Regions from separate parts of the Enterobacter sp. SA197 genome, predicted to be linked through region 2. Evidence: predicted binding sites of a transcription regulator. Region 2 holds the regulator's gene; each other region holds the start of a gene.
What was found. Region 2 encodes PurR, which represses purine synthesis genes. Its sites were predicted from a motif close to CANGCAAACGTTTGCNTG; they were not measured.
Positions count from the first base shown of each region.

Region 1: glyA (serine hydroxymethyltransferase) is a predicted target of PurR. The motif match lies at 2,742-2,759, and genes of this name have one in related genera.
Region 3: pyrD (quinone-dependent dihydroorotate dehydrogenase) is a predicted target of PurR. The motif match lies at 1,220-1,237, and genes of this name have one in related genera.

Region 1 covers NZ_CP096393.1:3,657,872-3,662,448, reverse strand. The annotation lists gene glrR (two-component system response regulator GlrR) at 1-917, shown strand, start outside; gene glnB (nitrogen regulatory protein P-II) at 992-1,330, shown strand; gene hmpA (NO-inducible flavohemoprotein) at 1,369-2,559, opposite strand; gene glyA (serine hydroxymethyltransferase) at 2,872-4,125, shown strand; gene M1D91_RS17145 (hypothetical protein) at 4,166-4,492, opposite strand.
Region 2 covers NZ_CP096393.1:2,152,855-2,157,431, forward strand. The annotation lists gene punR (DNA-binding transcriptional activator PunR) at 1-883, shown strand, start outside; gene purR (HTH-type transcriptional repressor PurR) at 903-1,928, opposite strand; gene cydH (cytochrome bd-I oxidase subunit CydH) at 2,226-2,315, shown strand; gene M1D91_RS09970 (MFS transporter) at 2,485-3,654, shown strand; gene M1D91_RS09975 (C40 family peptidase) at 3,728-4,573, opposite strand.
Region 3 covers NZ_CP096393.1:1,841,158-1,845,734, forward strand. The annotation lists gene pepN (aminopeptidase N) at 1-945, shown strand, start outside; gene pyrD (quinone-dependent dihydroorotate dehydrogenase) at 1,333-2,343, shown strand; gene zapC (cell division protein ZapC) at 2,513-3,055, shown strand; gene M1D91_RS08375 (YcbX family protein) at 3,052-4,161, opposite strand; gene rlmKL (bifunctional 23S rRNA (guanine(2069)-N(7))-methyltransferase RlmK/23S rRNA (guanine(2445)-N(2))-methyltransferase RlmL) at 4,261-4,577, shown strand, end outside.

The sequences.
Region 1 (4,577 bases), 1.5 Mb from region 2:
GCCCATTGATGTTGCGCTTGCTGGAGCAGGCGCAAATGGTGGCGCAGTCCGATGTCAGCGTGCTGATCAATGGCCAGAGCGGGACCGGGAAAGAGATCCTTGCTCAGGCTATTCACAACGCCAGTCCCCGCAGTAAAAATGCCTTTATCGCCATCAACTGCGGTGCCCTGCCTGAGCAGTTACTGGAATCGGAACTCTTCGGCCATGCGCGCGGCGCCTTCACCGGTGCGGTCAGTAGCCGTGAAGGGTTGTTTCAGGCGGCGGAGGGGGGAACCCTGTTTCTGGATGAAATCGGCGATATGCCCAATCCGTTGCAGGTGAAACTGCTGCGTGTGCTGCAGGAGCGCAAGGTGCGTCCGCTGGGCAGCAACCGTGACATAGACATCAATGTGCGCATTATCTCCGCCACTCACCGGGATCTCCCGAAGGCGATGTCGCGCGGCGAGTTTCGCGAAGATCTCTTCTATCGCCTGAATGTCGTCAATCTAAAGATCCCAGCGCTTGCCGAGCGCGCGGAAGATATTCCGCTGCTGGCAAACCATCTTTTACGCCAGTCCGCGGACAGGCATAAACCCTTTGTGCGCGCCTTTTCAACCGATGCCCTGAAACGATTGATGACTGCGGGCTGGCCCGGCAACGTTCGTCAACTGGTAAATGTGATTGAGCAGTGCGTGGCGCTTACGTCGTCCCCGGTCATCAGCGATGCGCTGGTGGAACAGGCACTGGAAGGGGAGAACACCGCGCTGCCCACCTTCGTTGAAGCGCGCAATCAGTTCGAACTGAACTACCTGCGTAAACTGCTGCAAATCACGAGGGGGAATGTCACCCATGCGGCAAGAATGGCGGGGCGCAACCGAACGGAATTTTACAAACTGCTCTCCCGGCATGAACTCGATGCTAACGACTTTAAAGAGTAAAGGCGTTACGGATATGGTAGTGTGAGCAACCGATTACGAAGACGACTACTGGCAAGCGTGTATAAGGACCCACCATGAAAAAGATTGATGCGATTATTAAACCTTTCAAACTGGATGACGTGCGTGAAGCGCTGGCCGAAGTTGGCATCACCGGGATGACGGTAACTGAAGTAAAAGGTTTTGGTCGCCAGAAAGGCCACACTGAACTTTACCGTGGTGCGGAATACATGGTGGATTTTCTGCCGAAGGTGAAAATTGAAATCGTGGTGACCGACGATATCGTCGACACCTGTGTGGATACCATTATCCGCACCGCCCAGACCGGTAAAATCGGTGATGGCAAGATTTTCGTCTTTGATGTCGCGCGCGTGGTACGTATTCGTACCGGCGAAGAGGATGACGCGGCAATCTGATTTTTAGCCCCTCGCCCGGAGGTGAGGGGCCTCCTGCTTTACAGCACCTTGTGCGGACCAAAACATTCGTAATGAATGTTATCGGTATTAATTCCCAGCCCCACTAACTGCGTCGCGGCAAACTGCATAAAGGCTACAGGCCCGCAGAGATAGAACTGCATATCCGGGTCGCTGACTGCCTCTTCATACTGCGCTAAATCCATCAGACCTTCATGGCTGAATCGTGCCGCCGCTTTATCTTCAGCGGCAGGTTCACGATACCAGACGTGTGATAGAAAGCGCGGCAGGGCGCTGCCGTGTGCGGCCACTTCATCGGCAAAAGCATGTACTGAACCATTTTCCGATGCATGAAACCAGTTAACCTGAGCCTGATGCTTAGCCTGTGCCAGGCTATCCAGCATCGCCAACATAGGGGTCTGGCCTACGCCTGCGGAAATCAGCGTAACAGGCGTTGTGGGGGCAACCGTCAGGAAGAAATCCCCTGCGGGCGCGGCCAGGTGCACAATATCCCCTTCACGGGCATGTTGATGTAGCCAGGTGGAAACCTGGCCACCCTCTTCACGTTTTACCGCGATGCGGTAGGTATTGCCATTGGCGGCGCGAGTCAGGGAATACTGGCGGATCTCCTGAAAGGCGAAAGCTTTGGGCTTCAGCCAGATGCCAACATACTGCCCCGGCTGGTAGTCAGCGACCTTGCCACCATCTACAGGGGCGAATTCAAAACTGGTGATAAGCGCGCTTTGTGGTTTTTTGGCGACCAGACGAAACGCGCGGGTGCCTTCCCAGCCGCCGGTTTTCTCAACATTCTGCTGATAGAGCTGCGCTTCGCGCTGAATGAATACCCCTGCCAGTACGCCGTAGGCTTTGCCCCAGGCTTCCAGCACCGCCTCCCCCGGACTGAACATCTCATCGAGCGTGGCCAGCAGATGCTCGCCCACAATATTGTACTGGGCGGGTTTTATCTGAAAGCTGGTGTGCTTTTGGGCAATTTTTTCTACCGCAGGGAGCAGGGCAGCAAGGTTATCCAGATTACTGGCGTAGGCGGCAATGGCATTAAACAGCGCTTCCCGCTGGTCACCATTGCGCTGGTTGCTCATGTTAAAGATCTCTTTGAGCTCAGGGTTGTGGGTAAACATCCGATCGTAAAAATGGGCGGTCAGTTTCGGACCCGTTTTCAGGAGCAGGGGAATGGTGGCTTTTACCGTGGCGATGGTTTGGGCGTCGAGCATGATGTCTTCCTTATGATTTTCTATAACATGCATTTTAAATACATGTTATAGATTTACCCCTGCGTTTGTAAAGCCTTTATCTGCATGCGGTAAAAACAAGATGAAGTTGCTGCATCACAAAGGTGAAAAGAATTCCGTTGCTAAGGCAAAGTGACTGATCTCATAAACCCTTGTCTGACGGGCAGCCAATCGTTTGCGTAAAAACCTTTGTCAAGACCTGTTATCAAGATTTGATTCAGTTATACTGTGAGCCGTTCCCCAAAACGGGCCTCAATTTAAGCGGTTTTATTGTTAGCTGAGCAGGAGAAGCGGATGTTAAAGCGTGAAATGAACATTGCCGATTATGATGCCGAGTTATGGCAGGCTATGGAGCAAGAAAAAGTACGTCAGGAAGAGCACATTGAACTTATCGCCTCCGAAAACTACACCAGCCCGCGTGTAATGCAGGCTCAGGGTTCTCAGCTGACTAATAAATATGCCGAAGGTTACCCGGGCAAACGTTACTACGGTGGCTGCGAATACGTTGATGTGGTAGAGCAGCTGGCGATCGACCGTGCCAAAGAACTGTTTGGTGCTGACTATGCCAACGTGCAGCCGCACTCCGGTTCTCAGGCAAACTTCGCGGTCTATACCGCACTGCTGCAGCCGGGCGATACCGTTCTGGGCATGAACCTGGCGCAGGGCGGCCACCTGACTCACGGCTCTCCGGTTAACTTCTCCGGCAAGCTCTATAACATCATTCCTTACGGTATTGATGAGTCCGGTAAAATTGATTACGAAGACATGGCGAAGCAGGCTAAAGAGCACAAACCGAAAATGATCATCGGCGGCTTCTCTGCCTACTCCGGTATCGTTGACTGGGCAAAAATGCGCGAAATCGCCGACAGCATCGGCGCGTACCTGTTCGTTGACATGGCCCACGTTGCCGGTCTGATTGCCGCAGACGTTTACCCGAACCCGGTCCCCCACGCTCACGTGGTGACCACTACCACCCACAAAACCCTGGCGGGTCCGCGCGGTGGCCTGATCCTGGCGAAGGGCGGTGACGAAGAGCTGTATAAGAAACTGAACTCTGCTGTCTTCCCAAGCGCGCAGGGCGGCCCGCTGATGCACGTTATCGCCGCAAAAGCAGTGGCGCTCAAAGAAGCGATGGAGCCGGAGTTCAAAGTCTACCAGCAGCAGGTTGCGAAAAACGCCAAAGCGATGGTGGAAGTGTTCCTGAACCGTGGTTACAAAGTAGTGTCTGGCGGCACGGAAAACCACCTGTTCCTGCTGGATCTGGTGGATAAAAACCTGACCGGTAAAGAAGCGGATGCCGCCCTGGGCCGTGCCAACATTACCGTGAATAAAAACAGCGTACCGAACGATCCGAAGAGCCCGTTTGTGACCTCCGGTATCCGTATCGGTTCTCCGGCGGTAACCCGTCGTGGCTTTAAAGAAGCGGAAGTCAAAGAGCTGGCTGGCTGGATGTGTGACGTGCTGGATAACATCAGCGATGAGACTGTTATCGAAAGCGTCAAAGCGAAAGTCCTGGCTATCTGTGCGCGCTTCCCGGTTTACGCGTAAGCCCGTTGCGTGATGAAAAAGCCCGCATAGCGGGCTTTTTTTATGGCGTCAGTGGCGTCACTTGCCTTTTTTTGAGTATGAAAGGCAGGAACAACAGCACATAAGGCGCAATAAACCACAGCAGGCACAGCGCGCGGGAGTAACCGCAATAACGTATGCAGCGGGCATTGCTTGACGCAACCGGCAGGATAAAAAGCAGAAAGATAATTAACGAGTAGTCGCTGGTGTAAGGCTGCCATAAGTAAAAGGCAAACCAGCACTGCTGAAAGGACAAAATCGTCAGATACTCAAGCTTCGTATCCCTGCCATAGCAGTCGAACGCCTTAACGTACCCCATTTTTAAAGTTTGCAGGAGGTGCTTAAGCATATGAGCGGCGCCACTGTACTGAAGGGATGGATAAACGCAGTGTAGGCCAGACGCCTTATTCGGTTCCACTACCAATATGTGGCTG
Region 2 (4,577 bases):
TGATGCGGTGGCACGTAATGGCAGTTTTAGTGGTGCAGCGCAGGAACTGCATCGGGTACCGTCGGCGGTGAGCTATACCGTACGTCAGCTGGAGGAATGGCTCGCCGTTGAGCTGTTTCAGCGTCGTCATCGGGATGTCGAATTAACCCCCGCTGGCGCGTTATTTCTCAAAGAAGGGCGTTCTGTTATCAAAAAAATGCAGATCACCCGACAACAGTGTCAGCAAATTGCCAACGGCTGGCGCGGGCAGCTGGCTATTGCGGTGGATAATATCGTTAAGCCGGAGCGGACCCGCCAGATGATAGTCGACTTCTACCGCCATTTTTGCGATGTTGAGCTGATCGTCTTTCAGGAGGTCTTTAATGGGGTCTGGGATGCCCTGGCAGACGGGAGGGTGGAACTGGCGATCGGCGCGACCCAGGCGATCCCGGTCGGAGGGCGTTACGCGTTTCGTGATATGGGCATGCTGAGCTGGAAGTGTGTGGTGGCAAGCCACCATCCCCTGGTGCAGATGGCCGCACCGCTGAGTGACGAGACATTGCGCAACTGGCCTTCCCTGGTGCGTGAAGACACGTCCCGTTCCCTGCCCAAGCGCATAACCTGGCTTCTGGACAACCAGAAACGGGTGGTGGCGCCGGACTGGGAGTCTTCTGCGGCGTGTCTTTCCGCCGGTCTGTGTGTTGGCATGGTGCCAGCGCATTTTGCGCGCCCGTGGCTCGATAAAGGAGAGTGGGTGGCGCTTACGCTCGAAAATCCATTCCCCGATGCTGCCTGCTGCCTGACCTGGCAGCAAAACGATGCCTCGCCGGCACTGGACTGGCTGCTGAATTACCTGGGAGACAGTGAAACGCTAAACCGGGAATGGCTGTGGGAGCAGGATTAACCGGCCCCCACGGAGGGGATTAACGGCGGTAGTCGCGGAACGGACCGTCAGCGACCGAACGACGTTCTATCAGACGCGGGTGAACTTCAATGGACTGAGAAACTTCGCGTTTATTCACAATACGATCGAGCAGCATATTGAATGCGGTCTCTCCGAGCGAATCCTTCGGCTGATGGATAGTGGTGAGCGAGGGGGTAAAATACCGTGAGTTACGCACATTATCATAACCGATCACCGAAATATCCTGCGGCACCCGCAGCCCCATTTCATCCGCCGCGCAGAGTGCCCCCATCGCCATAATGTCACCGCCGCAGAATACCGCCGTAGGGCGTGAAGACTGGGTGAGGATTTGCTGCATGGCGCGATAGCCCGATTCCGGTTCAAAATCACCCTGGACAATCCAGTGTTCCGGTACGCTGATGTGCGCTTCTTCCATTGCCTTCATGAAACCCGCCAGGCGGCCCGCGCCCGTATTGCGCTCAAGTGGCCCTGGGATGACGCCAATATCACGATGACCACGTTCAACCAGATAACGACCGGCCATGTAGCCGCCTTCGAACGCGTTATCGATAACGGTATCCGTGAAGTCGGCTTTTGCTTCACCCCAGTCCATCACCACCATTGGGATGTGACGATATTCGCCGAGCATCGTAAGCAGGGATTCCGGGTATTCAGAACACATGACCAGCAAACCGTCGACACGCTTTTGCGCCATCATCGACAGGTAAGCCCCTTGCTTTTCAAAGTTATTCCACGCATTGCCGAGGATAAGGGTATACCCTTTCTGGAAGCAATTTTTCTCAACGGCTTCAATAATCTCGGCAAAATAGGCCGCTTCACTGCTGGTCGCCAGCAGACCAATGGATTTGGTGTGATTCACTTTCAGGCTACGGGCGACGGCACTCGGCGAGTAGTGAAGCTCTTTAATTGCAGCCCACACGGCATTTCGTGTCTCTTCAGCCACGAAACGCGTCTTGTTAATTACATGTGATACGGTTGTGGTGGAAACGTTTGCTCGCTTCGCTACGTCTTTAATCGTTGCCATCAGATGTCACTCCATGCCATATCATAAGCTCCTGAAAATACATAAGGTAAACGTTTGCCTGCCTTCACCCTTTCGCCGCGCGAGGGGAAACTTACGCCGGGAAAAAGACACTGAACGTCAGGAGGGGAGTCAATGGCCGGTACGCTAATAAATTTAGCGTCGAATTTTGTCTTATCTTGAACAAAAGGGGAAGAGGTAAAACGTATATCAATCTAATTCCTGCAAGATTTTTACGTTTATTTATGCAAAAATGCGCTATCTCACTTTTTGTGGGGATTTAAAAAAGGAGAAAAATTGATGAGTACCGACCTGAAGTTTTCTTTAATGACTACCGTTGTTGTCCTTGCTCTGATTGTTGCAGGCGCAATGACTGCCGCTCTGAACTGATTTACCCCGAGGGAGCGCGAGCTCCCTCGCTGTTTCCCCTTCGATTATTCCCTCCCCAGCAATTCTCTTTTCGCGATTCATTGACTGCTGTTTTTTGTGATTAATGTCATACTTTTGCCTTCTGTGACGGTGTCGCCCGACGACACGGCATTTCCGGAGCGTATAAAACATGAAAATTAATTATCCACTGCTTGCCCTGGCGATTGGCGCTTTCGGCATCGGTACGACGGAATTCTCCCCGATGGGACTTCTGCCCGTCATTGCCCGTGGTGTCGATGTGTCGATTCCAGCGGCAGGGATGCTGATAAGCGCCTATGCAATAGGGGTAATGGTGGGGGCGCCGCTAATGACGCTGCTGCTTTCGCATCGCGCGCGTCGTAATGCGTTAATCTTTCTGATGGCAATCTTCACGCTGGGCAATGTGTTATCCGCCATTGCGCCCGATTACACCACGTTGATGCTCTCGCGAATTATTACCAGCCTCAACCACGGCGCCTTTTTCGGGCTTGGGTCGGTGGTGGCGGCGAGCGTGGTGGCAAAGGAGAAGCAGGCCAGCGCGGTTGCCACCATGTTTATGGGACTGACCATTGCCAATATTGGCGGTGTCCCTGCGGCCACCTGGCTTGGTGAAACCATTGGCTGGCGTATGTCATTCCTCGCCACGGCGGGACTTGGCATTGTTGCCATGGTCAGTTTGTATTTCTCTTTGCCAAAAGGCACTGCCGGTGAGCGACCTGACGTGCGCAAAGAGCTGGCGGTTCTGATGCGCCCGCAGGTGGTATCGGCACTGCTTACGACCGTGCTTGGTGCGGGAGCAATGTTCACCCTCTATACCTACATCTCCCCGGTGCTTCACAGTATTGCTGGCGCCGGGCCCGCCTTCATTACCGCGATGCTGGTGCTGATTGGTATTGGCTTTTCGCTGGGCAACTATCTCGGCGGCAGGCTGGCTGACCGGTCGGTAACCGGTACGCTGAAAGGCTTCCTGATGCTGCTTATCGCCATTATGGTTGCCATTCCGTGGCTGGCACGCAGCGAAGTTGGTGCCGCTATCAGTATGGTCGTGTGGGGAGCGGCGACCTTTGCGATTGTGCCGCCGCTGCAAATGCGGGTGATGCGTGTCGCCCATGAGGCGCCGGGCCTTTCATCCTCGGTGAATATTGGTGCCTTCAATTTAGGTAACGCACTCGGTGCGGCCGCTGGCGGTGGGGTTATTTCAGCGGGCGCAGGTTATGCGTTTGTACCAGTGGCCGGCGCGGTGATTGCGGGTCTGGCCTTATTACTGGTGTGGTTATCAGGCAGGAATTCGCCGCGTCGCACCTGCGTTGCTGTGGAGTAATAAAAAAGCAGGCGGAGTGTCCGCCTGCTTTTTTTGTCATGGATGGAAAGACCTTTACCGCGCAGATGATGCGCTAGCGAATAGTCTTGGGTGTGACAACGCGGCGTGCGCCAACGTAATGGCGTTGCCAGTAATCCTCGCTGAGCGAGGTTATCTGGATGTCCTGACCGCTGCGTGGAGACTGGATGAACTTGCCGTTACCTACGTAAACACCAACATGATCGGCCGTACCACGGCCCTGGGTGCGGAAAAATACGAGGTCGCCACTTTCGAGTTCTGCAACGTTAACCGGTGAAGCATCGCGCAGGTGATACATTTCATTGGCAGTGCGAGGGATGCGGAACTTAACCAGATCTTTATAGGCGTAATAAACCAACCCGCTGCAATCAAATCCGGTCATCGGGGAGGTGCCGCCCCAGTGATAAGGCTTGCCAATCTGATTCATCAGTTTTGACATTGCTGTTTTCTGAACTTTCTGGACACGGACTTTATGTGCTTCTGAAAGGGTGAGAGGTTTACTGCCTTTGACTTTTACGCACTGCGCTTTGTGTCCTTTACGCTTCGTGCATTTTTCCGTCATAGCGACAACGGTGGCTGGAGCCTTGCTGGATTTACTATGGCGGGAAGTATTCTTGCTGGTCTTAGTGCTGACGTTCTTTTTGCCGGACGACGGTGTTTTCCTGGCTGTTGCTGATTTTTTGTTTTCGGCTTTTGCCGTTACCCTGGAAGTCGTGCCACTGCTTTTCTTTGTCGTCTTTTCTTTCGGGCTATTTTTCTTACGTTCGGATGCTTTCACCACGTGTGTTTTGTGTACAGCCGAGCCTCGGGTCTGCTCGGAAGCAGTGGCAAGCGGTGTAAACGTGAGCGTGGCGAACAACAAAGCACAGAGCGTGATTGAAGCTGTGTTAATTCGCGCCACTGAG
Region 3 (4,577 bases), 310 kb from region 2:
CACGCCAGCAACGATTTCTCCCGTTGGGACGCCGCGCAGAGTCTGCTGGCAACCCACATCAAGCTTAACGTTGCCCGTCAGCAGCAGGGACAACCGCTGTCGTTACCCTTGCACGTGGCGGATGCCTTCCGTGCCATTCTGCTTGATGAGCATATCGATCCGGCGCTGGCCGCTGAGATCCTGACGCTCCCCTCGGTCAGCGAAATCGCCGAACTGTTTGATGTCATCGATCCTCTCGCTATTACGACGGTGCGGGAAGCACTGACCCGCACGCTGGCGACAGAACTGGCGGATGAGGTGCTGGCGATTTACAACGCCAACAAGCTCGATGCTTATCGTGTTGAACATGCGGATATCGGCAGGCGCACGTTGCGCAATACCTGTCTGCGCTATATCGCGTTTGGTGATGCACAGCTCGCCGATAAGCTGGTCAGCCAGCAGTATCATAGTGCCGATAACATGACAGATGCACTCGCTGCGCTCTCTGCAGCCGTTGCGGCTCAGTTGCCGTGCCGTGATGCGCTTATGCAGGCCTATGACGACAAATGGCATCAGGACGGTCTGGTCATGGATAAATGGTTGATATTGCAGGCCACAAGCCCGGCAGATAACGTTCTTGAAACGGTTCGCGGCCTGTTGCACCACCGTTCCTTCACCCTCAGTAATCCGAACCGCGTTCGTTCACTGATTGGCGCCTTTGCAGGCAGCAACCCGGCGGCTTTCCATGCGCAGGACGGGAGTGGTTACCAGTTCCTGGTAGAGATGCTTACCGAACTTAACAGTCGTAACCCGCAGGTGGCCTCAAGACTTATTGAGCCGCTGATCCGCCTCAAACGCTACGATGAGAAACGCCAGGCGCTGATGCGTGCCGCCCTGGAAAAACTGAAAGCGCTGGATAATCTTTCCGGCGATCTGTTCGAAAAAATCAGTAAAGCACTGGCGTAATCGTAAACCGGGCAGGCATTGCCGCCTGCCCGGTTTCTTCTCTCGATACCTTACGCCACTTCACGGGCGAAAGGGCTTGTTCAGGCAAGACGCTGGAAGCGGATGGTAACGTGAGCGCTCCGCTAAAGTGACCACGTTCATGGTTACGCCTTATCACCGCTGCGTCCATTGCCTGGTAACACCCAGCGCGAGAGTACGTCTGGCAGAGGGGAACTATTCCTTTAGATACATTATTCGACGTTAAAACGCGAAAAAAGGCATAAAAACAGCTGGCCAGGTAATCGATTGCGTCGAGATAGTCTTTTTTTGCCCCAGGTCAATTCCCTTTCTTCCGGTTATCACAGATAATACGCCCCCGGTTTGCACACCGGGAATCCAGGAGAGTTCATGTACTACCCCTTCGTTCGTAAAGCCCTTTTCCAGCTCGATCCTGAGCGCGCTCATGAGTTTACCTTCCAACAGCTACGTCGTGTATCAGGGACGCCCCTTGAAGCGCTGGTGCGTCAGCGCCTGCCGGAAAAACCGGTGCAGTGTATGGGTCTGACGTTTAAAAACCCGCTCGGACTGGCGGCGGGCCTGGATAAAAACGGAGAATGCATTGAAGCGCTGGGCGCAATGGGTTTTGGCGCTATTGAGATTGGTACGGTAACCCCACGCCCGCAGCCGGGTAATGACAAGCCGCGTATCTTCCGTCTGGTGGAGGCTGAAGGGTTAATCAACCGCATGGGCTTTAATAACCTTGGGGTTGATAATCTTGTTGAGAATGTGAAAAAGAGCCGTTTTGACGGCGTCCTGGGCATTAACATCGGCAAAAATAAAGACACGCCGGTGGAGCAGGGTAAAGATGACTACCTGATTTGCATGGAGAAAATTTATGCCTATGCAGGTTATATCGCTATTAATATTTCATCGCCAAATACCCCTGGGCTGCGCACACTGCAATATGGCGAAGCGCTGGATGAACTGTTAAGCGCGATAAAAACTAAACAGGCGGCGCTTCAACAAATCCACCATAAATATGTGCCCGTCGCCGTGAAAATCGCCCCTGATCTCTGCGAAGCGGAATTGATTCAGGTCGCTGACAGTTTAGTTCGCCACAATATTGATGGCGTCATTGCCACCAATACAACGCTCGAACGCTCTCTGGTTCAGGGAATGAAACATTGCAATGAAACGGGTGGGTTAAGTGGACGCCCATTACAATTAAAGAGTACTGAAATTATTCGCCAGCTCAGCGCGGAATTAAAAGGTCGCTTGCCGGTTATTGGCATAGGGGGCATCGATTCGGTGATTGCCGCACGCGAGAAGCTGGAAGCCGGTGCCTCGCTGGTTCAGATCTATTCCGGGTTTATTTTTAAAGGTCCTCCACTGATTAAAGAAATCGTTACCCACATCTGATCTTTTCTCCCGAATTACCCCGCCAGGGCTTTATTTCAGGCCCTGGTTGATTTATATTCCCTCACTGTTGCTAATTTGTACATTTTAGTCTTTTCTTAATTCTGGTAATAAGCGAAGCGGTAAAAAGGACTTTGGGATTAAGGGATGACCAAGGGCGAGGGGGAACGGTATGCGAATTAAACCTGATGATAATTGGCGTTGGTTTTATGATGATGAGCACGATCGCATGATGCTCGATTTGGCCAATGGCATGATTTTCCGTTCACGTTTTGCCCGTAAGATGCTTACCCCGGATGCGTTCTCTCCCTGCGGATTCTGTGTCGATGACGCAGCCCTCTATTTCTCCTTCGACGAAAAATGTCGGGATCTTATGCTCAGCAACGAGCAGCGCGCTGAACTGGTGCTCAATGCGCTGGTTGCCATCCGCTTTCTGAAACCACAAATGCCAAAAAGCTGGCACTTTATGAGCCACAACGCCCCCTGGTCTCCCGCACCGGGAATGGCTGCCAGCGTTTCGTTAAGTGATACCGGTGAGTCGGTGAATCTGCTGGTGGTGGAGTCCGGTGAAAACGCGGCCCTCTGCTTGCTGGCGCAGCCCGGGGTGGTGATAGCCGGACGCACCATGCAGTTAGGTGACGCAATAAAAGTGATGAATGACCGACTGAAGCCACAACTTCATGTTGATAGCTTCAGCTATGAGCAGGCGGTTTAACCTTTAAGTTTTAAGGACGTTTTCGGCACACAACAGCAGCTCAAAATGGAACCCTCAGCCGACACCGCCGATTGTTTTAACGGCTTGACGTCACCTTCAATAAGCTGAATGCGGCAAGAGCCGCAAATACCCGCCCGACAGGAATAGGGGATGCGGATGCCCTGACTCTCCAGTTGCTCAAGCAGGATCTGCTGATTGTTTCCCCGGAACCGTTTCCCTTCCCAGACAATATCCACTTCGCCTGCGGTCTGCTGTTCGGGTTCGATGGAGCCCACAACCTTACCCGCACCATAGGGTTTGGCCGGCGCGCGATCCAGCACGGCGAGCGCGTCACCAACCCTCACGACACCGCTATTGCGGGCAATTAAATTCTGCCCGAAGTCGACACTGCCGGTATCCGGTGCGGTGCGAAACCGAATTAATGTATTGAGCGGCTCGCCAGAGGGATGTTTCTGCCCGCGCTCCGGGTTAACGGTGGTCAGCACGCAGCGGTTACATGGCTTCACGACATCAAAGATAACCTCACCAATGCGCACCACCCGCCAGCTATCCTCCTCCCACGCCTGAGCGCCCGTAATCACGAGATTAGGGCGGAACTGCTCCATGCTGACACTGGCCGGGCAACGATTTTGCAAATCGCGCAGTGACGCCTCATTGGTTAGCAGGAACGGAAATCCATCGGCAAAAGAGAGCGGTACAGCATCAAAGCGTTTGACGCGCCGCGTCAGCGTCGGGCCAACCCAGCGTAACTGCACCTCGCTGTCAAAAAAGCCGCTCAACCAGCGATTAATGGTCGTTGGCGCAACCAGGGCAGTGAAGTGGTTTCCCCACACCTCGGTGGGTTCGCCCTCTGGTAAAAAATCAGCGAAACGTACCACCGCGCTGGTGCCATCCGGCGCGGTCAGATGCAGACCGTCAGGCAAAGGGGAGGGAATAAAGCGCACCATGTGCGGATACTGCCGCGCTGTAATAAAGGTGCCATCCTGTTTAGTGACCATGAAGATACGGTCAAATGACAGACCACTGCTGTCTGCCAGCGCATGCGTAAGGCCAATACCGCGCATAGATTTAACCGGATGTATAAAAAGACGCGAGAGGGTAGCCACGCCGTTTCCTCTGCCGACGAAAATAAGCCTTCAACTTTATGACATGCACGTCAGATTGGCTATAATGCGCAACAATTTTCTTTAAAGTTAAGTGACCTTATGATTTCTCTGTTTGCCAGTACGGCCCGTGGGCTGGAAGAGCTGTTAAAAACTGAACTTGAAAGCCTTGGCGCCGCAGAGTGTCAGGTGGTTCAGGGGGGCGTCCATTTCCATGGTGACACACGGCTTGTCTACACCAGCCTGATGTGGAGCCGACTGGCCTCGCGCATTATGATGCCCCTCGGCGAGTGCAAGGTTTACAGCGACCTTGATCTCTACCTCGGCGTGCAGGCGATAAACTGGACGGAGATTTTCAACACCGACGCGACCTTCGCCGTACATTTTAGCGGACTGAACGACGAGATACGTAACAGCCA